Linked DNA regions of Paraburkholderia bryophila. The protein of the gene in region 1 binds, or shares a complex with, the protein of each later gene. Links are inferred from orthologs where the notes say so. Each region holds a gene or a part of one and is shown on either strand. Other genes may lie near its edges.

Region 1 (16,258 bases):
CCGCAATATTTGACGCAGGTCATTTATGTCTTACGACGGGGAAGTGGTTGCGAATTCAATCCGCGCGACGCCAATGCAGCTGGGTCGCGCGTTGGCGCAGCTCGAAGACAGCCAAGAAAAAAACCGCCCTTAGGCGGTCTCATGAAATCCTGCTTAGGTCGCTCACCTTCGTTTGGCGCCGTGACAGCATGCGTGTCGAAAGTGAAGCCTTCTGCACGGGCATTGCCCGGAGGTGAGTTGCGGCGCCGGCCGCCGCGTGACAAAAACCCGTGCTGAAAGCGGACGGCAAACATCGAACAGCCTTCCGTCTTCATTTAACGGCGAAGCAGTTCCAATTTTTACACGGAGTTTCCCTAATTACCGGCAAGCCTTACCTTATGGCGTGTCGCGTCCCGGAAACTAAGGCTGGCCCAATCGACCCGTGGAGCGACTGCTTCTACCAGCGCACCCGTTAGTAGCGATCGAATCGGGAGCGCGGCACCTCGTCGGCCGATGCGCTCAGGAACGGCTCCAGTCCGAATAGCCAGGCAAAGCAGAACGTCGCGCGCGCCAGCACAGAAATTTGCCTGCGCGGCACGACTTCCCCGACGTCTTCCGCGGACGAAGCCAACAAAGGTTGAGGCGAGACGAATTCGGTAACGGTGTGGTCTGGTCGCATGATAGTTCTCGTTATGGGTACGGTCTTGACGCCGACATTGAGCAAACCATGTGCCACTGGCAAGGACGGAATTCAGGATCGTGCTGCGGCAGATTAGCGGCACATTGCGGATCAATCTGTGCGCTCGACCGCCAACGAGAAACCTTGCACCGGCATACCAGCAAAACCCGACTGGAATCCGCACACCCAAAATCCGAATCCGAATTAATCGCGCGGCGAACGCGCTATATCACCGCACGCCACTATTGATTTCAAGCCGCAAAACGAAAAAGGGTTTCGAAGTCTCGAAACCCTTTTTGCGTTTATGGTGGGCCGGGTCGGAGTCGAACCGACGGTGTCCTTTCGGAGGCGGATTATGAGTCCGCTGCCTGCAACCAGCACGGCGTCCGGCCCAAGAAAAAGACCCGGTCTTGAAGGCCGGGCCGATTCATTGATTGGCCGACATACTACACGAAAAAGGGGCCTCCGCAACCGCTTCGCTATCGCGAAACAACCGGGAAGCCCCTTGAAACCGCGACATCGATTACTACACGCAACCAGCGTCGATCAATTTCCTTCGAGGAACGACTTCAGCTTGTCCGAACGGCTCGGATGACGCAGCTTGCGCAGCGCCTTCGCCTCGATCTGACGGATCCGTTCACGCGTCACGTCGAACTGCTTGCCGACTTCTTCGAGCGTGTGATCGGTGCTCATCTCGATACCGAAACGCATGCGCAGCACCTTCGCCTCACGCGGCGTCAGCGAGTCGAGCACGTCTTTCACGACGTCGCGCATGCTGGCATGCAAGGCCGCATCCGCCGGCGCCACCGTGTTCGTATCTTCGATGAAGTCACCCAGATGCGAATCGTCGTCGTCGCCGATCGGCGTTTCCATGGAGATCGGCTCTTTCGCAATCTTCATGATCTTGCGGATCTTGTCTTCCGGCATTTCCATCTTCTCGGCCAGCGTTGCCGGATCCGGCTCGAGACCGGTTTCCTGCAGAATCTGACGCGAAATACGGTTCATCTTGTTGATCGTTTCGATCATGTGAACCGGAATCCGGATCGTGCGCGCCTGGTCGGCGATCGAACGCGTAATGGCCTGGCGAATCCACCACGTGGCATACGTGGAGAACTTGTAGCCGCGACGATATTCGAACTTGTCCACTGCCTTCATCAGGCCGATATTGCCTTCCTGAATCAGGTCGAGGAACTGCAAACCGCGGTTCGTGTACTTCTTTGCGATCGAGATCACGAGACGCAAGTTCGCCTCGGTCATTTCACGCTTGGCCTGCCGCGCTTTCAGTTCGCCGGCCGCCATCTGACGGTTGGTTTCCTTCAGGTCCTTCAGCGGCAGTACGACACGCGCCTGCAGGTCCAGCAGACGTTGCTGCTGTTCACGGATAGCCGGAATATTCCGCGTGAGGATCGCGCTGTAGGCGTGACCCTCGCCGACAATCCGGTCGGCCCATTCGAGATCCGTTTCGCTACCCGGAAAACGCGCGATGAACTCCGCACGCGGCATGCCGCACTTGTCGACCACCGTATGCAGAATCTGCCGCTCGACCTGGCGCACTTCGTCCACTTGCGCGCGCAACGTATCGCACAGACGCTCGACCGTGCGCGCGGTGAAGCGGATCGTCATCAGTTCGTTCTGGATCGTTTCTTGAGCCTTCAGATACGACTTGGACTTGTAGCCTTCTTTCTCGAACGCACGACGCATCTTGTCGAACCATTCGCTAATGAGGGCAAACTTTTCGAGCGACGCACGCTTGAGCGCTTCCATCTGCGCTGCGTTGGCCGTGGCTTGCGCCGTGCCGTCGTCTTCTTCCTCGTCTTCCTCGGACTCTTCTTCGGCTTCTTCTTCGTCGCTCTCGATCGCTTCCGCCTCTTGCGCGGAGAAGCCGTCCGCGTCTTCCGCGTTGGCGTCGATCAGGCCGTCGACCAGTTCGTCGATCCGGATTTCCTCGTTCGCGACCCGCTCAGCCATGGCGAGGATGTCGGCGATCGTGGTCGGGCACGCGGAGATCGCCATCACCATGTGCTTCAGACCGTCTTCGATCCGCTTGGCGATTTCGATTTCGCCTTCGCGCGTGAGCAGCTCGACCGTGCCCATTTCGCGCATGTACATGCGGACCGGGTCAGTGGTGCGGCCGAATTCGGAGTCGACGGTAGAAAGGGCGACTTCGGCTTCCTCTTCCACTTCGTCGTCTGACGAAGCGGCGGGTGCATTGTCGTTGAGCAGCAGCGTTTCAGCGTCCGGGGCCTGTTCATACACCGCCACGCCCATATCGTTGAACGTGCTGATGATGCCTTCAATCGCCTCGGTCTCGGTGAAGTTGTCCGGCAGGTGGTCGTTGATTTCGGCGTACGTGAGGAAGCCGCGCTCCTTGCCGAGCTTGATCAGCGCGCGCAGTTTGGCACGACGCTCCTCGAGTTCCTCGACCGTGCCCGGCTGTGACGACGCGAACGCGTCTTTCAGCAGCGCTTTTTCCTTTGCACGACGGTCGCGAGCCTTGACCTTTTCCACTTTGGCCGGAGCCGCGGCAGCAGGGGTTTCTTCGCTTTGGGTTGCTTCGTCATCGACGGGTACTTCATTCAGCTTTTTCGTCATGGAGTTCGCCGTACCGGCTGTAGTCTCGACTCGCGGCTGGTGGACGCCAGCCGGTTGAACCGTGGATACTGGAACCTCGCGGACTGCCGCATCGTCCTGCGCGACAACCGCTTCCCTTGCGCTTCTGACACCCGGCCGCTTCGTGACCGGTGGTGATACCACTCTCGCTGCCTCAACCTGCTCCGCTCGTGCAGCGGAACTGGTCAAGGATTTCTTCCCCGCAACCGGTGCAACACTGACGGTAGACGTTTTTCTGGCGGAAGAATCTAGCCTGGCCTCGGTGACCTTTCTGGTCGGCTCCTTCGAGCCTGTGCCTGCCGCTTTATTTCCGCCTGTAGTCTTTGCCATCGCATCGCCCTTCGCCTATTGGCCTTTGCTAGGAAAACCCTTTGAAAAACAAACCGCTGGAAACCTTTTATTGTACCACTCCGGCCCTTTGCAACCCGTCTAGAGCCCCAGCTGGCGCTTCATGTCGGCCCGCTTCCGGTTCAACTCCGACAGCTCCGCAAACTCCTCCGGCGTGTGCCGGGATTGCCGCGAAAGTTGCTCGAGACGATCGCAATAAGCGTCGTACCGCATCTTCAGGATCGCGGCTTTCAATTCCTCGCCCACAATCCGCTCCTGCTCGCGCCGCTCCTCGATGACGGTCGCATCCTCCGGGTCCTTCAGCAGTAAATCCCGGACGTTTTCATCATAGTCTAGAATTTTGCGAAAGATTTCCTCGAAAGTTGGGGCGTTTGCGCCGTTTCGCAATAGATCGGACAGCAACTGAAACTCCGCCGAATCGCCCAGCGCACGCGCGTGCGTCGTCACTTCTTCGAACAGCTCGCCGTGCCGCGTCACCGACAGAAGCGCCTGCTCGGCGTCTTCGTCGAGCACCGCCACCGTGCGCGGATACATCACCAGATTGCGCAGCGTCTTCTCTTCGATTCCGGTCACGCTGCGCCGGTCTTTGCGGGCCGGCGCCGAACGGGCAGCCGCCGCGATTCGCGAATCGACCTCGCAGAGGGCCGCCACTTCGTCGAACGGCACGTCGAGGCGGTCGGCGAACATATGCATGATCTGGGCGCGCAACGCATTGGCCGGCAGCGCCTGCAGCAACGGCTTGGCGTCGAACAGTGCTCGAGCCCGGCCTTCCGGCTGATCCAACTCCTTGCCGGTCAGCACCTCATTGAGCATGAACTGTGACAGCGGCATGGCCCGTTCGACCTGCTCGGCGAAGCCCTCGGTGCCGAATTCGCGCACGTAGCTGTCAGGATCGTGCTCGGACGGCAGAAACAGGAAGCGGATGGTGCGATTGTCGGCCGCGTGCGGCAGACAGGCGTCCAGCGCGCGGCGCGCGGCGCGCCGCCCTGCGGAATCGCCGTCGAAACTGAAAATGACCGTATCGGTCTGACGCATCAGTTTCTGCACATGAATTGGCGTGCAGGCTGTGCCGAGCGTCGCAACCGCGTTCTGGAACCCCAATTGGGCCAGCGCGACCACGTCCATATAGCCTTCGACCACCAGCACGTAGTGCTGTTCGCGAATCGCCAGACGTGCCTCGAACAGCCCGTACAGCTCACTGCCTTTGTTAAATAGCGGCGTTTCGGGCGAATTCAAATATTTCGGCTCGCCGCTGCCCAGTACACGGCCGCCGAAGCCGATCACCTGCCCCTTCACATTGCGTATCGGGAACATGATCCGCTCGCGAAAGCGGTCGTAACGGCGATTCTGACCCTGCGCGTCCGACTTTTCGCTGACAATCACCAGCCCCGACTCGACCAGCGAATCGTCCCGATAATTAGGAAATGCCGGTTCGAGGTTCTGCCAGCCGTCTGGGGCATAGCCGAGCCCGAAGCGGGCCGCGATCTCGCCGGTCAAACCGCGTTTCTTCAGATACTGAATCGCGGTGGGCGCGCCGCGCAGTTGCTTGCGGTAAAAATCGCAGGCGGTTTGCATGACGTCGGAAAGCGCCGTGGTGACCGCTTTGGACGCCGCCGGCGCATAGCCGCCGCCCCCGCCGCCATACCCCGGCGACGGCTCGTTCGGCACGGTCAAGCCGACCGACTGCGCGAGATCGTTGACGGCCTCGGGAAACGACGAGCCAACGTGTTCCATCAGGAACCCGATCGCCGTGCCGTGCGCACCACAGCCGAAGCAGTGATAGAACTGTTTAGTCGGACTAACCGTAAACGAGGGGCTTTTTTCGTTGTGAAACGGGCACAACCCCATGAAGTTCGCGCCGCCCTTTTTCAGCTGCACATACCGGCCGACCACGTCGACGATATCGACGCGGTTGAGCAGGTCCTGCAGAAATGACGGAGGAATCACAGTAAATGACGCTACCTGAAAAGCTCAAGGCTGCGCGCGCCGCCCGTCGAGCGACGGTGCGCGCAGACCCGATAGACGGAAATTACTTCGCGAGCGCGGCTTTGACTTGCGCCGAGACGGCGGTCATGTCGGCGCGGCCGGCCAGCTTGGGCTTCAGCACGCCCATCACCTTGCCCATGTCCTGCGGGCCGGCAGCGCCGGTTTGCGCGACCGCCGCCTGAACTTCGGCGACGATCTCCGCTTCGGACATCTGCTCCGGCATATACGCGGACAGGATCGCCATTTCGGCCTTTTCCTTGTCGGCGAGATCCGTGCGGCTGGCGGCCTCGAACTGGCTGATCGAGTCTTTGCGCTGCTTGATCATCTTGTCGATGACCGCGGTGATCGCCGTGTCGTCGAGCGTGATGCGCTCGTCCACTTCGCGTTGCTTGATCGCGGCGAGCAGCAGGCGGATCGTGCCGAGACGCTCGGTTTCACGCGCCCGCATGGCGGCTTTCATGTCGTCGTTGATCTGGTCCTTGAGGCTCATCACTCACCTGAATACGTTGGAATATGAAAATCCGGCCGGGCCGACCGCATCAACACGAATACCCGCTTGGGACTGCTTCCTCAAACGGGTTGGCGCGATATGCGTAATGTGTGCGACCCTGCCGGCTGGCCCGAAGGGGCCGTGTTTTCCGTGATTGCGCCTGCAGCGCCCTCACCGGTTGGATGTCGCCGCTCCGTTCGACGGGAACCGCGGCAACGCCAGAATCAGTAGAACTTTTTTTGGCAGCATCTGGCCACGCAGATGCTTGAAATGACGCTTCACCGCAGCCGCTTTCTTGCGCTTGCGCTCAGCCGTAGGCTTTTCGTAAAACTCGCGAGCGCGAAGTTCCGTCAACAAGCCGTTTTCTCCATGGTGCGCTTGAAACGGCACACGGCAACTTCACACGACTCGTTGTCTTTTACGCGGATGGTCGTCATTTTTCAATAACGGAACTTTGTAAAGGTTCAGGAGTATAGCAGAGCTCTCTCACAAAGCTAATGCGCCGTCAAGCCCCCTGAACGTACTCCGCGGCGGCCTGACCGGCCGCCACACCCGACGCCCACGCCCACTGAAAATTGTAGCCGCCGAGCCAGCCGGTCACGTCCACCGCCTCGCCGATGAAGTACAAACCTGGCGCACGCGCGCTCATCATCGTCGCCGACGACAGGTCGCGCGTGTCCACGCCGCCGCGCGTCACTTCGGCTTTGCGATAGCCTTCGGTGCCGTTGGGCGTGAGCGTCCAGCGCGACAAGGCCTCGCCCACGCGTCGCAGGATCTTGTCCGGCAGATCGGCGACGCGCGCGTCGGCGGGGATCTGGTGGGTTTCCAGCCAGACGTGCGCAAGACGCTGCGGGACCCGCTCGGACAGCAGATTGGCGATCTGGCGCTTCGTGCCGGTTTTGGCTTCCAGCAACGCGGTGGTGGCATCCTTTTCCGGCAGCAGATTGATGTGGATCGGTTCGCCGGGCTGCCAGTAGCTCGAAATCTGCAGCACGCCCGGGCCGGACAGGCCGCGATGGGTCAGCAGCAGATCTTCGTTGAACTCCGCGCCGGTCTTCTTGTTGCCGGTCGCGAGTTGCACCTCCAGCGATACGCCCGAAAGCGCCGCGAACGGCTCCCAGTCGGCTGCGGCGAAGGTCAGCGGGACCAGCGCCGGGCGCGTGTCGATCAGCTTGTGGCCGAATTGCTTGGCAAGGCGGTAGGCGAAATCCGTCGCGCCGATCTTGGGGATCGACAGACCGCCGGTCGCGATCACCAGCGCGCGCGCTGTGATCGGGCCCGACTGGGTGTCCAGCGTGTAGCGGCCCTCCGCGCCCTGCCGCACGTGCTCGACCGACAGCGGCGTGCGCCACGCGACACGGCCCGCGTCGCACTCGGCCTTCAGCACGTCGATGACGGCGTCGCTCGACTGATCGCAGAAGAGCTGCCCTTTGTGCTTCTCGTGCCACGTCACGTGATGCCGCTTGAGCAGCGCCATGAAGTCGCGCGGCGTATAGCGCGCCAGCGCCGAGCGGCAAAAATGCGGATTGGCAGACAGGTAATTAGCCGGGCCGGCGTACAGATTGGTGAAGTTGCACCGGCCGCCGCCGGAGATGCGGATTTTTTCCGCGAGACGCTGCGAGTGGTCGATCAGCACCACGCGACGGCCGAGTTGCCCGGCCACGGCCGCGCACATCATGCCGGCCGCGCCTGCGCCGATTACCGCGATATCAAAGGATTCCATGGGGCCGCATTGTACCTGCGCGTCTGCGGCGGCTTGTCGGCACTGCTATACTTTCAGGCTAGCCTTTTCATTTTCTCGGCCGCGTGCCTGACTGTCCCTGCGCGTCGTATCCGCAGTGTCGCGCACGGCCGTGGTCGTTCAAACCCAACCATCCATCATGCTCGTTCTCGGCATCGAAAGCTCCTGCGACGAAACCGGTCTCGCGCTCTACGACACAGAGCGCGGCCTGCTCGCGCACGCGCTGCATTCGCAAATCGCGATGCATCGGGAATACGGCGGCGTGGTGCCTGAACTGGCGTCGCGCGACCATATCCGGCGCGCGCTGCCGTTGCTCGAAGAAGTGATGGAGCGCGCCGGTGCGGCGCGCAGCGACATCGACGCGATCGCCTACACCCAAGGGCCGGGGCTCGCGGGCGCGCTGCTGGTCGGCGCGAGCGTGGCCAATTCGCTGGCCATGGCGTGGGACAAGCCGACTATCGGCATCCACCATCTCGAAGGGCATTTGCTGTCGCCGCTGCTGGTGGACGAGCCGCCGCCGTTTCCGTTTGTCGCGCTGCTGGTGTCCGGCGGACATACACAATTGATGCGCGTAACGGACGTCGGCGAGTACGAAACGCTCGGCGAAACGCTGGATGACGCGGCCGGCGAAGCTTTCGACAAAACCGCCAAGCTGCTCGGCCTCGGTTATCCCGGCGGCCCCGAAGTGTCGCGCATGGCCGAATTCGGCACGCCCGGCGCGGTGGTGCTTCCGCGTCCCATGCTGCATTCCGGCGACCTCGACTTCAGCTTCAGCGGCTTGAAAACCGCCGTGCTCACGCATGCAAAAAAGCTCGGCGGCGCGAATATTTGCGAGCAGGCGAAAGCCGATCTGGCCCGCGGTTTCGTGGACGCAGCAGTCGAAGTGCTGGCGGTGAAGTCGCTGGCCGCGCTGAAAAAGACCAAGCTGAACCGATTGGTGGTGGCGGGCGGCGTGGGCGCGAATCGGCAACTGCGCGAGGCGCTTTCCGCCGCAGCGAAGAAACGCAATTTCTATGTGCATTACCCGGATTTGTCGCTGTGCACGGACAACGGCGCGATGATCGCGCTGGCCGGCGCGTTGCGCTTGCAGCGCTGGCCGGATCAGTCGGGCAAAGACTACGCGTTCACGGTGAAACCGCGCTGGGATCTGACTTCGCTCGCACGCTAAGCTCGAAAGCTCAGTAGTTCGGCGCACGTAAAAAAGCCGCTCTTTTAGAGCGGCTTTTCGTTGGCGACCAGCGTGGGCTAATGAACGTATCAAACCATCCGCTTATCCCGCTCGATCACCGCGTACGCGCTGTGATTGTGAATCGACTCGAAGTTCTCAGCCTCAAGCACATACGCGACGATCCGCTCGTCCGCATTCAGACGCTGCGCGACGTCGCGCACCAGATCTTCGACGAATTTCGGATTCTCGTAGGCGCGCTCGGTGACGAACTTCTCGTCCGGACGCTTCAGCAGGCCCCACAGTTCGCACGACGCTTCTTCTTCAGCGATACGAACCAGTTCTTCGACGGCCACGTCGCCGGCCAATTCGGCGTTGATCGTGACGTGCGAGCGCTGGTTGTGCGCGCCGTACTGCGAGATCTTCTTCGAGCACGGGCACAGGCTCGTGACCGGCACCAGCACCTTCAGGAACAGACGCGTCGCGCCGTTACGGGTCTCGCCGGTCAACGTGACTTCGTAGTCCAACAGGCTTTGCACGCCCGACACCGGCGCGGTCTTGTTCACAAAATACGGGAACGCAACTTCGATACGGCCGGCCTCGGCCTCGAGCTTTTCCAGCATCGCGGCGAGCATCGTGCGGAACGTGGCCGACTCCAGCGGCACCTTGTTCTCTTCAAGCAACGCAACGAATCGCGACATATGCGTGCCCTTCTGGTCAGCGGGCAGATGCACGTCGAGATTCCACGTGCCGATCGTCGGCTGAACGTCGCCGCCTTGCGTGCGCACCGTCAACGGATGACGCACGGCCTTCACACCGACCCGCTGAATCGGGATCTGACGGGTATCGGGCGTGCTTTGCACGTCGGGCATCACAAAGGCGGGATTCATCTGATTCATTGTCTTGTCCTTTCCAGAAAACGCCGGGCCGCGCAGTTTTTTCGCTCCGCAGGAAGTCACCTTGGAAGGCTGCCGCGGACTGTCGCGAACCGACAGTTCGGGGTCGCTCGGCGGCCGTGCCGATCAGGTCGCGCAACGGCGAACGCCGGCCCCGGCCGGCGTTGGATGATGGGCCCGAAGGCCCATCGATTCAAGTTGGAGATTGCTATGACCACGATAGCAACGCGGCTCGGGCGACGAGCCGCGCCGCCTGATGCGACGCCTTAAGCGACGCGCTTCACCGACGACTGACCGCCGACCGCGCCGCTCGACAGAAAGCGCTCGCGAATCGACTTGGCGATGCCTGCGGCGTCGAGGCCGCACGCGGCGAGCAGCTTGGCCGGATCGCCATGATCGATGAACTGGTCGGGCAGGCCCAGTTGGAGCACCGGCCGCAATACGCCGCTTTCAAGCAGGGCTTCGACGCAGGCCGACCCCGCGCCGCCCATCACACAGCCTTCTTCGACCGTGACGATGGCGTCGTGCGTTTCGGCGAGCTGACGGACCAGATCCGCGTCCAGCGGCTTCACGAAGCGCATGTTCGCGACGGTAGCGTCCAGTTGTTCGGCGGCGGCCAGCGACGGCGCGACCATCGTGCCGAACGCCAGAATCGCGATCCGCTTGCCCGCGGGTTGCGAAGTCTCGCGACGGATTTCACCCTTGCCGATCGGCAGCACAGCCATCTGCTTGACGGTTGCGACACCCGTGCCGGCGCCGCGCGGATAGCGCACGGCCGTCGGGTTCGATTGCTGCAACGCCGTGTACAGCATCTGGCGGCATTCGTTTTCGTCCGACGCGGCCATCACCGTCATGTTCGGGATGCAGCGCAGGAACGCCAGGTCGTAAGCACCCGCGTGCGTGGCGCCGTCGGCACCGACCAGACCCGCGCGGTCGATAGCGAACACCACCGGCAGATTTTGCAGCGCGACGTCGTGGATCAACTGATCGTAAGCACGTTGCAGGAAGGTCGAGTAGATCGCGACCACCGGCTTCATGCCGTCCGCGGCGAGGCCGCCGGCGAACGTCACCGCGTGCTGCTCGGCGATACCGACGTCGAAGTAACGATCCGGAAAGCGCTTCTCGAACTCGACCATGCCCGAGCCTTCACGCATGGCCGGCGTGATGCCCACCACGCGCGGATCGAGCTCGGCCGCGTCGCACAGCCATTCGCCGAACACCTGCGTGTAGGTTTTCTTCGACGGCGTCGTAGCCGGCTTGATGCCTTCTGCCGGATTGAACTTGCCCGGGCCGTGATACAGCACCGGATCGGCCTCGGCCAGCTTGTAGCCTTGACCCTTCTTCGTCACGACGTGCAGGAATTGCGGACCGCGCAGTTCCTTGATGTTCTGCAGCGTCGGGATCAGCGAATCGAGGTCGTGACCGTCGATCGGGCCGATGTAGTTGAAGCCGAACTCTTCGAACAGCGTGGCCGGCACGATCATGCCCTTCGCGTGCTCTTCGAGCTTGCGGGCCAGATCGAGCATGGGCGGCGCGACGCGCAGCACGCGTTCGACACCGGCGCGCGCGGCGGCGTAGAAGCGGCCCGACATCAGACGCGCCAGATGGCGATTCAGCGCGCCGACCGGCGGCGAAATCGACATGTCGTTGTCGTTCAGAATGACCAGCAGCGGCACGTCGTCTTCGACGCCGGCGTTGTTCATCGCTTCGAAGGCCATGCCGGCCGTCATCGCGCCGTCGCCGATCACGGCGATGCCCGTACGGTGTTCGCCCTTCAGCTTGCTCGCGATCGCCATGCCGAGCGCGGCCGAGATCGACGTGCTGGAGTGCGCAGTGCCGAACGTGTCGTATTCCGACTCGTCACGCTTCGGGAAGCCCGAGATGCCGCCGAGCTGACGCAGCGAGTGCATCTGGTCGCGGCGGCCGGTCAGGATCTTGTGCGGATAGGTTTGATGGCCGACGTCCCAGACGATCCGGTCACGCGGCGTGTCGAACACATAGTGCAGCGCAATGGTCAACTCGACCGTGCCGAGGTTGGACGAAAGATGGCCGCCCGTCTGCGATACGCTGTCGAGCACAAAGGCGCGCAACTCGTCGGCAAGCGGTTGCAGTTGGCGGCGATCGAGGCGGCGCAAGGCCGCCGGGTCGTCGATGGTTTTCAGCAAGTCGTACATCGTCGTTCCATTGTAGGAAAACTTACGCGCCCGCACTTCATACATGCACCCGGGGTGAAGGTGCGCGGCGGCGGGCTTTTCGCGTTCAGCTAACCCGGTTCACTACCAGGTCGGCCAATTCGGCAAGACGCTGCGCGCGTGCGCCAAACGGCGCCAGTGCAGCATGAGCGTCGCTACGCAGCTGTGCTGCGAGCGTGCGCGAGGCGTCGAGCCCAATAATCGACACGTAGGTCGGCTTGCCGTCCTTCGCGTCTTTACCTGCGGTCTTGCCGAGCGTCGCGGAGTCGGTCGTGACGTCGAGAATATCGTCGACGACCTGAAACGCGAGGCCGACAGCGGCCGAATACGCGTCCAGCGAACGCATCGCGTCCGCGTCCGGCGTCTCGCCTGCCAGCGCGCCCATGCGCACCGCGGCGCGCAGCAAGGCGCCGGTTTTCATGCGGTGCATGGTTTCGAGCTGGGTGCGCGTCAGCGTATGGCCGACGCTGGCCAGGTCGATAGCCTGACCGCCGCACATGCCGATCGAGCCGCTCGCCAACGCCAGTTCACGCACGAGCGAAGCCTGCTGTGCCGGCGCCAGAACGTCCGACGTCAACGCGACGAATGCCTGCGACTGCAGCGCGTCGCCGACCAGCAGCGCCGTGGCTTCGTCGTACTGGACGTGTACCGTGGGCTTGCCGCGCCGCAGCGCGTCGTCGTCCATGCAGGGCATGTCGTCATGCACGAGCGAATACACGTGAATCATTTCCAGCGCCGCCGCCGCCGCATCGAGGCATTCGGCGCGCGCGCCGGTCAGCTCGCCGGCCGCGTGGCACAGCAGCGGGCGAACCCGCTTGCCGCCACCCAATACCGCATAGCGCATGGCTTCATGCAGTTTGGCCGGCTCGGTGGTCTCGGTCGGCAGGTAATGTTCTAGTGCCGTTTCGACGCGCTCGAGTACCGAGCGCATCCATGGTTCGAATGTCATAGGTCGTCCCCGCTCTCAGTAGCGGCTGTGCCTGCGCTGTTCATGGGCAGCGGTTTGAGCGTCTCACCGTCGAGCACGCGCACCTGCTGCTCGACCTTTTCGAGCTGCTGCTGACAAAACGCCACGAGCGCCGCGCCGCGCCGGTAGGCGGTCAGCGACTCCTCGAGACTGAGATTGCCGCTTTCCATGCGCGCCACCAGCCCTTCCAGTTCCGCCTGGGCGGCCTCGTAGTTCTCGGGCAGCGGCAAGGTGTCGACGCCTTCAGCTGGCGCGGCAGCAGCCTCTTTCGATGCGGTCTTCGCCATGAATAGTCGCAAAATTAAAACAAGTCGGACATTCTACGGCAAAAGCGACATTTCCGATCCGCTCGCCGCCCTGCGCCGAGCCTTTCCCCTACGTTCACCCCCGATTTGCCCTGTGCGCGCCCGCTGAGTGTCTCAGAAAAGAATCCTTGGGTCAGCGCAAAAAAACCACGAACTTCCTCGACATTTTTGATCCAAATGAACTACTTACGTGCCCCGTACCAGGGGAAACGGGTATAATCGCGGGCTCCCTAAATCGAATCTTCGATGGTTGGGTTGTTCACTGCTTTCACGTCTTCACGGGAGTGGGAATGTCCAATCTGAGCAATGCATTGCAGTTGCGGTCTGTCCACAGCCAGCTGCCAGTCACGGCTTACTTTGACGAAGCGCTTCTAACGCGCGAAATCGAAACCCTTTTCAAGAAAGGTCCTCGTTACATCGGCCACGATCTCATGGTGCCCGAGGCGGGGAATTATTTTGCCTTGCCCAGCGAGAGCGAGGGGCGTGTGCTCGTCCGTAACCAGCAATCGCAAGTCGAGCTGCTGTCGAACGTGTGCCGCCACCGGCAAGCCATCATGCTCAACGGCCGCGGCCAGGCGGAGAACATCGTCTGCCCGCTGCATCGCTGGACGTACGACCTGAACGGTCAGCTTCTCGGCGCGCCGCATTTCGCGGACAACCCGTGTCTGAATCTGGGCGCCACGTCGCTGCAAAACTGGCAAGGCCTGCTGTTCGAAGCGCAAGGGCGTGACGTCGCGCGCGATCTGGCACGCCTCGGTCCCAGCCAACACTTCGATTTTTCGGGCTTCATGTTCGATCACGTCGAAGTGCACGAGTGCAACTACAACTGGAAGACCTTTATCGAGGTCTATCTGGAGGATTACCACGTCGCGCCGTTCCATCCGGGCCTCGGCAGCTTCGTCAATTGCGACGACCTGACGTGGGAATTCGGCGACTGGTACAGCGTCCAGACGGTCGGCGTGCACAAGGATCTGGAACAGCCGGGCAGCCCGACGTACCGCAAGTGGCACGACGAGGTGCTGCGCTTCCGCGGCGGCAACCCGCCCGAATTCGGCGCGATCTGGATGGTGTACTACCCGGGCATCATGATCGAGTGGTATCCGCACGTGCTGGTGGTGTCGTGGCTGATTCCGCGCGGGCCGCAGAAAACCACCAACGTGGTGGAGTTCTATTACCCTGAGGAAATCGCGCTGTTCGAACGCGAGTTTGTCGAAGCCGAACGCGCCGCCTATATGGAAACGGCCAGCGAAGACGACGAGATCGCCGAGCGCATGGACGCCGGCCGCCGCGCGCTGATGGACCGCGGCGAGTCGCAGGTCGGTCCGTACCAGAGCCCCATGGAAGACGGCATGCAGCACTTCCACGAGTTCCTGCGGCGCGAACTCGGCGCGATCTGATGTGATCTGATCGGCGTTTGAGCGGGACGTGACCCGCTTCATGCTCAGGCAGCTCCAGCAAGCAGCGCCAACACAAGGAAAGACGGACTTCGGTCCGTCTTTTTTTGTTTAGACTAACGGGATAGCTCGGCCATCCGCTCGCGGCGACATGCCGCCGAACGGAGCCGCCATCGCCCGTATGAAGGAGACGTCATGCCGCACACTCACTACACCACGCTGATCTCCGCGACGAATCTCGCGGAACGGCTCACCGCTGCGCCGGGCAGCGTGTTCGTCATCGATTGCCGGTTCGATCTGGCCGACACGGAAGCGGGCGAGAAAGCCTATCTGGCCGGGCATCTGCCGGGCGCGCATTACCTGAACCTCGATCGCGATCTGTCGGGGCCAAAGACGGGCACGAACGGACGTCATCCGCTGCCGGATCGCGCGCGTCTCGTGGAGACGCTGGAGTCGCGCGGGCTCAAGCAGGGACAGCAGGTTGTCGCCTATGACTCGCAAGGCGGCATGTACGCCGCTCGGGCGTGGTGGCTGCTGCGCTGGCTCGGACATGACGCGGTCGCGCTGCTCGACGGTGGCTTGCAGGCCTGGGAGGCCGCCGGTCTGCCGCTCACGCAAGACGCGCCGGCGCAGAATACGGGCGACTTCAAGGCGGGCGCGCCGCTGGCCGTCACGGTCGATGTGCAAACGGTCGAGCGCAACCTTGCCTCGAAGGAACGCGTGGTAGTCGACGCCCGCGCTGCCGATCGCTATCGCGGCGAGAACGAGACGCTGGATCGCGTCGGCGGCCATATCCCGGGCGCGCTCAACCGCTTTTTCACGGACAACTTCACCGCCGACGGCCGCTTCAAGCCCGCGCACACGTTGCGTGAGGAATTCCACGCGCTGTTGGGCGATACGTCGCCGGAACATGTGGTGCTGCAATGCGGCTCGGGCGTGACGGCATGCGTCAATGCGGTGGCGATGGAAGTCGCCGGCCTGCATGGCGCAGCGTTGTACGCGGGCTCGTGGAGCGAATGGAGTGCGGATTCGAACCGGCCGATTGGGACCGGACCGAATCCTTAAGCGAAAGTAGCCGCGAACTGCTGACTGGTTGGGTAAAAAGCCGTTGTCGCTGTAAAAAGCGGCAACGGCTTTTTTAATCGTGTCGTCGAGCTCCGCGTCTCACGCCACGCCGTGCTGCCGGAACCAAACCAACGCCCGCCGCCAGCCATCCTCGGCATCGGCTTTCTTATAGCTCGGCCGATAATCCGCGAAAAACGCGTGCCCCGCGTCGTCGTACACCACGAACTGCGACCCACGCCCCGCCTCCGGACCCTGCGCGATAGCCCGCTTCATCTGCTCGAGCGTGTCCTGCGGAATGCTCTGATCTTGCCGTCCATATAGGCCAAGCATCGGCGCATGCAACTGCGCCACTTCATCGAGAGGATTCGCGGGGTTCATCGCGGTTTTCTGCCCGGTCACACGGCCATACCAGGCCACACCCGCCTTCAGCCGCGGATTGTG
Region 2 (9,522 bases), on another replicon or contig:
GATTTGCTCATCGGCGCATTGTAATGGCGAGTTTGCACAACGGCTATTTGCCGAATGACCAATTGTGCGGGTCCGGCGATTGTGGCACGATCGTTCGCAAATCTCCCGGCGCACCGTACGCTGGGCACCGAATCGCTAACTGCAACCATGTTGCACGGAGACAGCGTTGAGCCTCGAGTCCTCCCCCCGTTCCACGATCGATATCCCCGCCTTGCTCGCCGCCCTGCCCGCGCGCATCGCCGAGATTCCGGCGCTCGCCGCCGCCCGCGATCCGCAGCACGTCGCGCTGATCGAAGATGCGCGCCGTCTCACCAGCGCGCAACTGCTGGCCGCCGTCGAAGCCGCCGCCGCGCTGCTGCGCGAATGGGGCGTGCGTGGCGGCGACCGCGTGATGATCGTCGCGGAAAACAGCATCGCGCAGATCGTGCTGCTGTTCGCCACGGCGAAACTGGACGCGTGGGCGCTGGTGTCGAACGCGCGCCTGTCCGCCGCGGAACTCGACTCGATCCGTGCGCACGCGCAGCCCCGCGTGGTCGCGTATGCGGTGGAAAGTTCGAAGGACGCCCAACAGCATGCAGTACGCCATCAGGCGATCGCAGCACCGGCGTTCACGCCGGACATCGGTGCGTGGTCATACACGGTCGACGCCAACGTGCAAGCCGAGCCCGTCGAAGCCGCCAACCACCGCCAATGCGCCGCGCTGATCTACACCACCGGCACCACCGGCGCGCCGAAAGGCGTGATGCTGTCGCATCGCAATTTACTGTTCATCGCGTCGGTGTCGAGCCGTCTGCGCAACGTCGGCCCTGACGACGTCGTCTACGCCGTGCTGCCCATCTCGCACGTGTACGGTTTCGCGTCGGTGTGTCTCGGCAGCCTGCACGCCGGTGCGACCTTGCGGCTCGTGCCGCGCTTCGCGCCGGAAGCCGTGCGCCGCGCGCTCGCCGACGAACGCGTGTCGATCTTCCAGGGCGTGCCGGCCATGCACGCCAAGCTGCTCGAACATCTGCAGACGCACGGCCATGCGTGGTCCGCGCCGCGTCTGCGCTTCGCCTACTCGGGCGGCTCGCCGCTCGACGCCGCGCTGAAGTCGCAGGTCGAAGCCGTCTACGGCCTGCCGCTGCACAACGGCTACGGCATGACCGAAAGCAGCCCGACCGTCTCGCACACCATGCTCGAGCGGCCGCGCAGCGACTGCTCGGTCGGCGAGGTCATTCCGGGCGTCGAGGTGAAGTTCGTCGGACTCGACGGTGTCGATGCCGCGTCCGGCGAGATCGGCGAATTGTGGGTGCGCGGTCCGAACGTGATGCTCGGCTATTACCGCAATCCGGAGCAAACGCGCGTCGCCGTGACCGAAGACGGCTGGCTCAAGACCGGCGATCTCGCGCGCCAGGACGCGGACGGCGCGTTGCATATCGTCGGGCGTAGCAAGGAGCTGATCATTCGTTCGGGCTTCAATGTGTATCCGGCCGAGGTCGAGCATGCGTTGAACGCGCATCCGCAGGTCGTACAGTCGGCGGTGATCGGGCGCGCGGTCGAGGGTAACGAGGAAGTGGTCGCGTTCGTCGAATTGATCGCGGGCGCGAAGGTGACGGCGGCTGAACTGATCGCGTGGTGCGGCGAGCGGCTCGCGCCGTATAAGCGTCCTGCCGAAGTGAAAGTGCTTGCAGCGCTACCGGCTGCGTCGACCGGCAAGATTCTCAAGCACCGGTTGCGCGAGTATCTCTGAAGCGAAGGCAGAGGCAAAGGCAAACACGGCCCTCGCCAGCGCCCGGGTCACCCACGCGGATGATGCTCCGCGTGCAGCGACTTCAACCGCTCACGCGCCACATGCGTGTAAATCTGCGTGGTCGAAATGTCGGTATGCCCGAGCAGCAATTGCACGACGCGCAGATCGGCGCCATGGTTAAGCAGGTGTGTCGCGAACGCATGCCGCAGCGTATGCGGCGACAACGGCGCATGCACATTCGCGGCCACCGCGTGCCGCTTGATGATGTTCCAGAACTGCTGACGCGTCATGCCCTCCGCGCGGCTCGTCACGAACAGCGCGTCCGTGGCGCGCGCGCCGAGCAGCGCCGGCCGCGCCTCGCGCAGATAACGTTCGATCCAGTCATGCGCCTCCTGGCCGAACGGAATCAGACGCTCCTTCGAGCCCTTGCCCATCACGCGCACCACGCCTTCGTTCAGGCCGACTTCCACCGTTTTCAGCGTGACGAGTTCCGTGACACGCAAACCGCTCGCGTACATCAGTTCCAGCATCGTGCGGTCGCGCAGACCTAAGGGCGTGGCGACGTCGGGCGCGCCGAGCAGCGCCTCGACTTGCGCCTCGCTCAACGTCGACGGAAAACGCGGCGGCTGTTTCGCCGAGCGGATCCGCAACGTGGGATCGACCTTCGCGCGATGTTCGCGCACCGCCCACGCGTAATAGCGGCGAAACACCGAAAGCCGGCGGTTCGCCGACGTCGATTTATCCTTCTGACGCGCGGCGCTATACGCGTTGAGATCGGCTTCGCCGGCGATATCGAGCGACGTGTTGCGGGTCTGCGCCAGCCATTCGCAAAACAGACGCAGATCGCGGCGATACGCGTCGAGCGTGTTGCGCGACAGGCCGTGTTCAAGCCATAGCGCGTCGCAGAATGCATCGATCGAGGCAGAGCTTGCCGCGAAGAGAGGCGACGCGAGGCTCGCGTCGTCAGCCAGGGTATCGCTCATGCGTAGGGAATGCCTTCATGCTTGAGAAGCCAGCGTTTGACGTTGCGAAAGAAGCCGTCGCCGGCATGATGCGCGAAGCCGCCGATGTCGCCCGAGCCGACCACCCGATGACACGGAATCACGATCGGGAAATAGTTCGAGCCGCACGCTTGCCCGACCGCGCGCGGCACGCTGCCGACCTGCTTCGCCAGTTGCCCGTAAGTCAGCACGACGCCCGGCGGAATCGCGCTGATCGCCTGCCAGACGCGCTGCTGGAACGCGGTGCCGACCGGCGCGAGCGGCAATTCGAAGGTGGCGGACGCCTCGTCGAAATACCGTTCGATCTGCTCGACCGCTTGCCGGGCCAACGGCGTATCTGGCGCGATGTTCTGGATCGACTCCGGCAGATAGACGATCTCGCGCACGGCGTCGCCTTCGAGGCGGATGCCGACTTTGCCGAACGGCGCATCGATCACTGCGTTGAACATGGTTGCCTGCTCCCTGACTGGCGTGGCGTTTCGGGTTTGGAACGCGAACTGCCGCTACTTTACGCCGCTTCCAAAGCCCATTCCACATGCTCGCGCACCACCGCGGACGGGTCGTCGGCACGCAGCCTTAGCGAATCAACAATGCGCTCGCGCGCCTCCTCGCTCAAGCTTTCCGGCGACGCCGCGCGCAACGCATTGCCCATTCCCACCGCGAGATTGCGCAGCCAGCTTTCGTAACCGATGCGGCGAATCGCGCTGCCCTGCATGCGCGTGTCGAAGTCTTCCGCGCTCCATGCAAACAGCTCGACGAGCGACGCACGATCCAGCCCATGCCGCACGTCGAAATCGGCGACCGGCGCCGCCTGCGCGAACTTGTTCCATGGACACACGAGCTGGCAATCGTCGCAGCCATACACGCGATTGCCGATCAGCGGCCGCATATCCACGGGAATACTGCCTTTCAATTCGATCGTGAGGTAAGAGATGCACAGCCGCGCGTCGACCTTATACGGCGCCACGATCGCACCGGTCGGACAGGCGTCGATGCAGCGCGTGCAACTGCCGCAATGCGCGCCGGGCGTTTCCGGCGCGAGTTCGGGCGCGATCTCGGCGTCGGTCGGCAACGGCAAGTCGACATAGATTTCGCCGAGAAAAAACAGCGAACCCGCGTCGCGTTGCAGCAGCAGCGTGTGTTTGCCGCGCCAGCCGATGCCGGCCTTCTGCGCAAGTTCTACCTCGAGCACAGGCGCCGAATCGGTAAATACGCGGTAACCGAACGCGCCGATCTTCGCTTCGATTTTCTCGGCAAGTTGTTGCAGACGATTACGCATCACCTTGTGATAATCGCGGCCACGCGCATAGATCGACACCACCGCCGCCGACGGATCCGCAAGCCGCGCCGTTTCGGCCGCACGCCAGTCCTGCACGAGCGGCGCAATCAGCGGCACAGCGAGCGACCCGTCCTGCAAAGCGCTTTCGTGCGCCTTTCCGCTCAATGTCTGCGCGGGCAAATAGGCGATGCGCGCGGTAATCACACGTCGCGTACCGGCCACAAGCTCGGCCGGCCGCGCGCGTTTCATGCCGTGTTTCGCCATATAATCCATCTCGCCGTGACAACCCGCTTCCAGCCAGGCTGCAAGCGGCGCTTCGGCAGCGGAGAGGTCGGTGTCGCTAATCCCGATCGCCCCGAAACCCAGTTCACGGCCCCAACTTTTGATGTCGAGCGCGAGCGCATTCAGCGCCGCTTCATCGAATGGACGCTCGGCACCCGCGTCGTTGCTAGACGCTGGCGTGCTGGAAACAGGGGACTTCGGACTTCGGTTCATCACGCCATTTTACGAGAATGCCTGTCAATCCCGATCAAGCGATCCAACCGCCCGCCGCTGTCCTGCTCGAACGCACCTTCGCGTTCGCGGACGAAGCCGCCACACTCGCCTTCGGCGCGCGCTTCGCGCAAGCGATCGAAAGCCTGCGCGGCATGCCGGGCGAAGCACGGCAAGCCGCGCCGCGCGCTGACGGCGACACGGCATTTCATGGGCTGCAAGTGCAGCTCGTCGGCGATCTCGGCGCCGGCAAAACCACGCTCGTACGCTCAACTTTACGCGGCCTCGGTCACACCGGCCGCGTACGCAGTCCCACCTACACTCTCGTCGAACCCTACGAGCTCGAACGGCCCGCTGGGGAACTCACGCTCTATCACTTCGATCTGTATAGATTCACCGATCCGGCCGAATGGGCCGATGCGGGCTTTCGGGAGTACTTCGACAGCGGCGCCGTCTGCCTCGTCGAATGGCCGCAACGCGCAGGGCGTCTCCTGGGCGTGCCGGATCTCGTCTTCACGCTCGAGCTGGATCACACGGGCGAAGGCCGCGTACTCGTCGCACGCGCATATAGCGAATCAGGAAAGGCATGTCTCGAAAGATGTTGATCAAACCGTTCCGCTCGATCGAATCGGCGGCTACCGCCTCGCATAACTGGCGGCGTCGGCAGATTCTGTGCGCGGGCGCGTCCACGCTGATGCTCGGCCTCGTCGCGCCGCGTCTCGCGTGGGCCAGCTCGGTGCTCGGCGTGCGGGTCTGGCCGGCACGCGACTACACGCGCGTAACGATCGAATCCGATCAACCGTTGCAGAACGCCCAGCAACTGCTGCAGGGACCGGACCGGCTGGTGGTCGATCTGACCGGCCTCGATCTCGATCAGGCGCTGAAGGATCTGGTCTCGAAGATCACGCCGAACGATCCGCAGATCTCGTCGGTGCGGGTTGGGCAATATCAGCCGCACGTGGTGCGCATGGTGTTCGACCTGAAGGGTTCGGTGAAGCCGCAGGTGTTCACGCTGCCGCCGGTTGGCGCGTACAAGTACCGGCTGGTGTTCGACCTGTATCCGGCGGTCGCGCCCGATCCATTGATGGATCTGCTGGCGCAGACCGAACACAAGCAGCAGACGCTGAATGAAAACAGCGCGCCGCCCGCCACGCTGAGCGGCCCCGGCACCACGCCGCCCACCGCCGACAACAGCGAGGCGTTCTTCGAACGCTATGCGCAGAACGGCGGCGGCGGTGGTGGGTCATCGAACGGCGTGCCGCGTCCGCCGGTGCATGGTGCGCCTACGCCTATGCCGCCGATCATTGCCAAGCCCACGGCGCCGGTCGCGCCGCCTACGGCGATCGCTCGTAATAATAAAGGCGGCAACAGCGCAAGCAAGCTGGGCGACGACGACAACAGCGGCGACGACAACTACGCGTTCACCGCGCCGAAATCCGGCAAGAGCAACACGGTGCGTCTGCTGACCGTCGCGATCGACCCGGGTCACGGCGGCGAAGATCCGGGTGCGATCGGCAGCTCGGGCACGTACGAGAAACACGTCGCACTCGACATCGCGAAGAAGCTGCGCGCGAAGATCGATGCGCAACCGAACATGCGCTCCATGATGACGCGCGACGCCGACTTCTTCGTGCCGCTGAACGTGCGCGTGCAGAAGGCGCGGCGCGTCGGCGCGGACCTGTTCGTGTCGATTCACGCGGACGCGTTCACCACGCCCGAGGCAAAGGGTTCGTCGGTGTTCGCGCTGTCCGACCATGGCGCGTCGAGCGCCGCGGCGCGCTGGATGGCGAACAAGGAAAACTCGTCGGATCAGATCGGCGGGATCAACATCAAGAGCGCCGACGCCAGCGTCAACCGCGCGCTGTTCGATATGTCGACCACCGCGCAGATTCGCGATTCGATGCGCTACGGCAACTTCGTGCTGAAGGAAATCGGCGGCATCAACAAGCTGCACAAGGGCTCGGTCGAACAGGCCGGTTTCGCCGTGCTGAAGGCGCCGGACATTCCGTCGATCCTGGTGGAGACGGCCTTCATCAGCAACCCGGACGAAGAGCGCCGTTTGAACGACGACGCGTATCGCGACAAGATGGCGGATGCGATCATGAACGGCATCAAGCGTTATTTCGCGGCGAATCCGCCGTTGGCGAAGAACCGCATGACGTGATGGCGGGCGGGTCGGTGGGCGTTGACGCCGCGTTGCGCATTGTGACGCTCACAGGCTTGATCGATTGCCTGCTCAATCACATCGCCCTTGACAGGCAATCGGAAAATCGGAAACGGCCGTTCTCGAAAGAAGCGGTCGTTTTCTTATGCACGGTCAGCACGCAGCCGGAAACTAACGCGCCAGCGACAGCCGCTGCACGACCCAACCGCCGAACACGTTCACCGCCAGCCCCGCCATCACCAGCAACGCGCCGACGACTTGCACCGCGGACAGGTGCTCGTCGAGAAACAGCGACGCCGACGCCAACCCGACAATCGGCACCAGCAACGAAAACGGCGCGACCTGGCTAGCCGGATACCGTGACAGCAGCCGGCTCCACAAGCCATAACCGATCAGCGTCGCGATAAACGCCAGATAGACGATCGCGAAAATCGACGTGGCGCTGATGCCGGTCAGCGCCGCGGCGATCCGCTGTGGTCCCTCGAACACATACGACAGCGCGAAGAACGGTAACGGCGGAATCAGGCTGCCCCACACCACCAGCCCGACCAGATCGACCTTGCCGACCTTCTTCGTGACGATGTTGCCGAGCGCCCACGAACACGCGGCGCACAGCGTGAGGACGAAACCGGCGAGTGTCATCGCATGGCCGCCTTGCAAGCCGATCACGGCGAGGCCGCCAGCCGCGATCAACAGACCGACGACATTCGGCAAGCGAAAACGCTCGTGCAGAAAGAAAGCCGCGAAGATCAGCGTGAAAAATGCCTGCGCTTGCAGCACTAGCGAAGCGAGCCCCGCGGGCATGCCAACATACATGGCGGAAAACAGGAAGGCGAACTGCCCGAGCGAAATCGTCGCGCCATACGCGAACAGCCAGCGCCACGGCAGCTTCGGCCGCTTGACGAAGAACACCGCCGGCACCGCGGCGAGCGTGAAGCGCAACGCGCCCAGCAGCATCGGCGGCACACCGTGCAGACCCACCTTGATCACGACGAAGTTGACGCCCCACGCCACCACGACGACCAGTGCGAGCAGCAAATCCCTGGGCGACATGCCGGTCTCCAATTTATTGTTCAATCCGGCAGTTTAACGGAGCCCATCGCGGCCGGCGATCGCCCGCGTTACGGATTCCCGGAACGCCAAGGGGCGCCGCCCTGCGCCACGGTGAGCCGGCGTGCGGCAAGGCGCGCCGAACCGTCGTCGTGACGCCCTCCGCAGTAGAATCAGCCCATTAGGCACTATCCCCACTCACTATTCCAGCCGAGCCTGCCCATGTCCTCCTCGATCAAAGCAGTCCTCAAACCGCATCTGCGCGACGTCGGCAGTCTGACCGTGCGGCGCGTGCTGCCCGCCATGGCCGCGCGTCTGATCGGCCCGTTCATCTTCTTCGATCACATGGGGCCGGCCACGCTCGAACCCGGCGTCGGCCTCGACGTGCGTCCGCATCCGCATATCGGCCTTGCGACCGTGACGTATCTGTTCGAAGGCTCGGTCATGCATCGCGACAGCCTCGGCTCGGAGCAGAAAATCGTCCCCGGCGACGTCAACTGGATGACCGCGGGCCGCGGCATCGTCCATTCCGAACGCACGCCGGAAGAAGACCGCGCGACCGGCCTCACCATGCACGGCATTCAGACGTGGGTCGCGCTGCCGCTGGACGACGAAGATATCGAACCGTCGTTCTCGCATCATGCCGGCGACACGCTGCCGGTCGTCGAGCGTAACGGCGTGACGCTGCGGGTGATCGCGGGCACCGCTTTCGGCGAGACCTCGCCGGTCGTCACGTTCTCCGGCACGCTGTATGTGGCCGGTGAGTTCGCGCCGGGCGGCGCCTTCGCGCTGGAACCGGAACACGAGGAACGCGGCGTCTATCTGGTGGACGGCGATCTGGAGATCGACGGCACGCCGCTCGAAGTCGGTCAGATGGCCGTCCTCGCGCTCGACGAAACCGTCACGCTCGCCAGCACGCACGGCGCGCGCGTGATGCTGCTCGGCGGCGAGAAGCTGGACGGCGAGCGCTTTATCGAGTGGAATTTCGTCGCCAGTTCGCGCGAAAAGATCGAAGCCGCGAAGCTGGCGTGGATGAATCAGGAGATGGGTAAGGTGCCGGGCGAGACTGAATGGATTCCGCTGCCGGAACGCAAAGGCGCTTGATCTGCGAAGGAGACGCGTAGGCACGCGCCGTATTGAATCCACGCCGACCGGCCCCATTTAACGACAAACCGTTTTATCGACGAGGACGCAATGGACACCACTCTGGCCACTTTCGAACAGGACGTCATCACGGCGTCGACGCTGGCCCCCGTGCTGGTCGATTTCTGGGCGCCCTGGTGCGGCCCATGCAAGACACTCGGCCCGATGCTCGAAAAGCTCGAAGCCGAGGCCGCCGGCAAATGGAAGCTGGTGAAGGTGAACGTGGACGAAAACCAGGAACTCGCCACGCACTTCCAGGTGCGCAGCATTCCGCACGTCATGGCGTTTGCCGACGGCCGGCCGGTCGATCAGTTCGTCGGCGTGCTGCCTGAAGGTCAGCTGCGCGAGTTTATCGAGCGGCTGGTGCCGCAAGGTGCGGACGCGGCGCGTCTCGACGCGCAAACCGCGCTGGCCGAAGGCCGCCGCAACGACGCGTACGACGCGCTGCAAGCCGCCCTCGCCTACGACCCGGGTTTCGACGAAGCGCGCATGGACCGCATCGAAATGCTGCTCGAAGACAACCTGATCGACGAAGCCCGCAGCGAAGTCGATCTGCTGTCGCCGAAAACCACGCAAGGCATCGACGCGCGTTTCAACGCGATCAAGACGCGGCTCGACGCGGTGGACGCGGCGGCGGCCCTGCCGCCCACGGATGCCCTTGAGG

What was found.
Region 2: the proteins of tsaD (region 1) and tsaE are in contact, whole or in part, in a crystal structure (PDB 6N9A), measured with the Thermotoga maritima proteins. The link is inferred for Paraburkholderia bryophila from one-to-one orthologs. Residues at the interface, in WP_004082750.1 of Thermotoga maritima: Cys10, Asp11, Arg49, His50, Leu82, Gly84, Gly135, Gly136, Glu154, Thr155, Leu156, Asp157, Asp158, Ser159, Glu162, Asp165, Lys166, Arg169, Leu170, Tyr175, Lys213, Thr214, Leu217, Tyr218, Gln221, Arg222, Asn324; in WP_004082108.1 of Thermotoga maritima: Leu37, Gly38, Lys46, Lys57, Val59, Lys60, Ser61, Thr63, Phe64, Thr65, Leu66, Met67, Val69, Pro71, Tyr82, Arg83, Leu84, Asp86, Asp88, Phe89, Asp93, Ile128, Asp130, Glu131, Arg134.

Annotation. Positions count from the first base shown.
Region 1 is NZ_JACCAS010000002.1:1,935,471-1,951,728, reverse strand. What follows is about bases 7,033-9,986. They hold tsaD (tRNA (adenosine(37)-N6)-threonylcarbamoyltransferase complex transferase subunit TsaD), read left to right. Parts: upstream 7,033-7,972; coding sequence 7,973-9,001; downstream 9,002-9,986. Other genes in these bases: folE2 (GTP cyclohydrolase FolE2), read right to left, coding at 9,091-9,897; GGD40_RS29700 (NAD(P)/FAD-dependent oxidoreductase), read right to left, coding at 7,033-7,815. Outside these bases: GGD40_RS29730 (hypothetical protein), read right to left, coding at 452-658; RNA polymerase sigma factor RpoD, read right to left, coding at 1,205-3,598; dnaG (DNA primase), read right to left, coding at 3,698-5,563; GGD40_RS29710 (GatB/YqeY domain-containing protein), read right to left, coding at 5,646-6,092; more of GGD40_RS29700, read right to left, coding at 6,598-7,032; dxs (1-deoxy-D-xylulose-5-phosphate synthase), read right to left, coding at 10,161-12,068; GGD40_RS29680 (polyprenyl synthetase family protein), read right to left, coding at 12,154-13,035; GGD40_RS29675 (exodeoxyribonuclease VII small subunit), read right to left, coding at 13,032-13,340; GGD40_RS29670 (aromatic ring-hydroxylating oxygenase subunit alpha), read left to right, coding at 13,649-14,755; GGD40_RS29665 (sulfurtransferase), read left to right, coding at 14,948-15,817; GGD40_RS29660 (dienelactone hydrolase family protein), read right to left, coding at 15,917-16,258.
Region 2 is NZ_JACCAS010000001.1:3,641,552-3,651,073, reverse strand. The notes cover bases 3,523-6,313. They hold tsaE (tRNA (adenosine(37)-N6)-threonylcarbamoyltransferase complex ATPase subunit type 1 TsaE), read left to right. Parts: upstream 3,523-4,521; coding sequence 4,522-5,106; downstream 5,107-6,313. Other genes in these bases: GGD40_RS16330 (N-acetylmuramoyl-L-alanine amidase), read left to right, coding at 5,088-6,313; queG (tRNA epoxyqueuosine(34) reductase QueG), read right to left, coding at 3,523-4,504. In the rest of the region: ybaK (Cys-tRNA(Pro) deacylase), read right to left, coding at 1-11; GGD40_RS16355 (class I adenylate-forming enzyme family protein), read left to right, coding at 167-1,729; site-specific tyrosine recombinase XerD, read right to left, coding at 1,777-2,712; GGD40_RS16345 (methylated-DNA--[protein]-cysteine S-methyltransferase), read right to left, coding at 2,709-3,179; more of queG, read right to left, coding at 3,239-3,522; more of GGD40_RS16330, read left to right, coding at 6,314-6,665; GGD40_RS16325 (EamA family transporter), read right to left, coding at 6,837-7,718; GGD40_RS16320 (pirin family protein), read left to right, coding at 7,938-8,819; trxA (thioredoxin), read left to right, coding at 8,910-9,522. UniProt on the Escherichia coli protein: Required for the formation of a threonylcarbamoyl group on adenosine at position 37 (t(6)A37) in tRNAs that read codons beginning with adenine.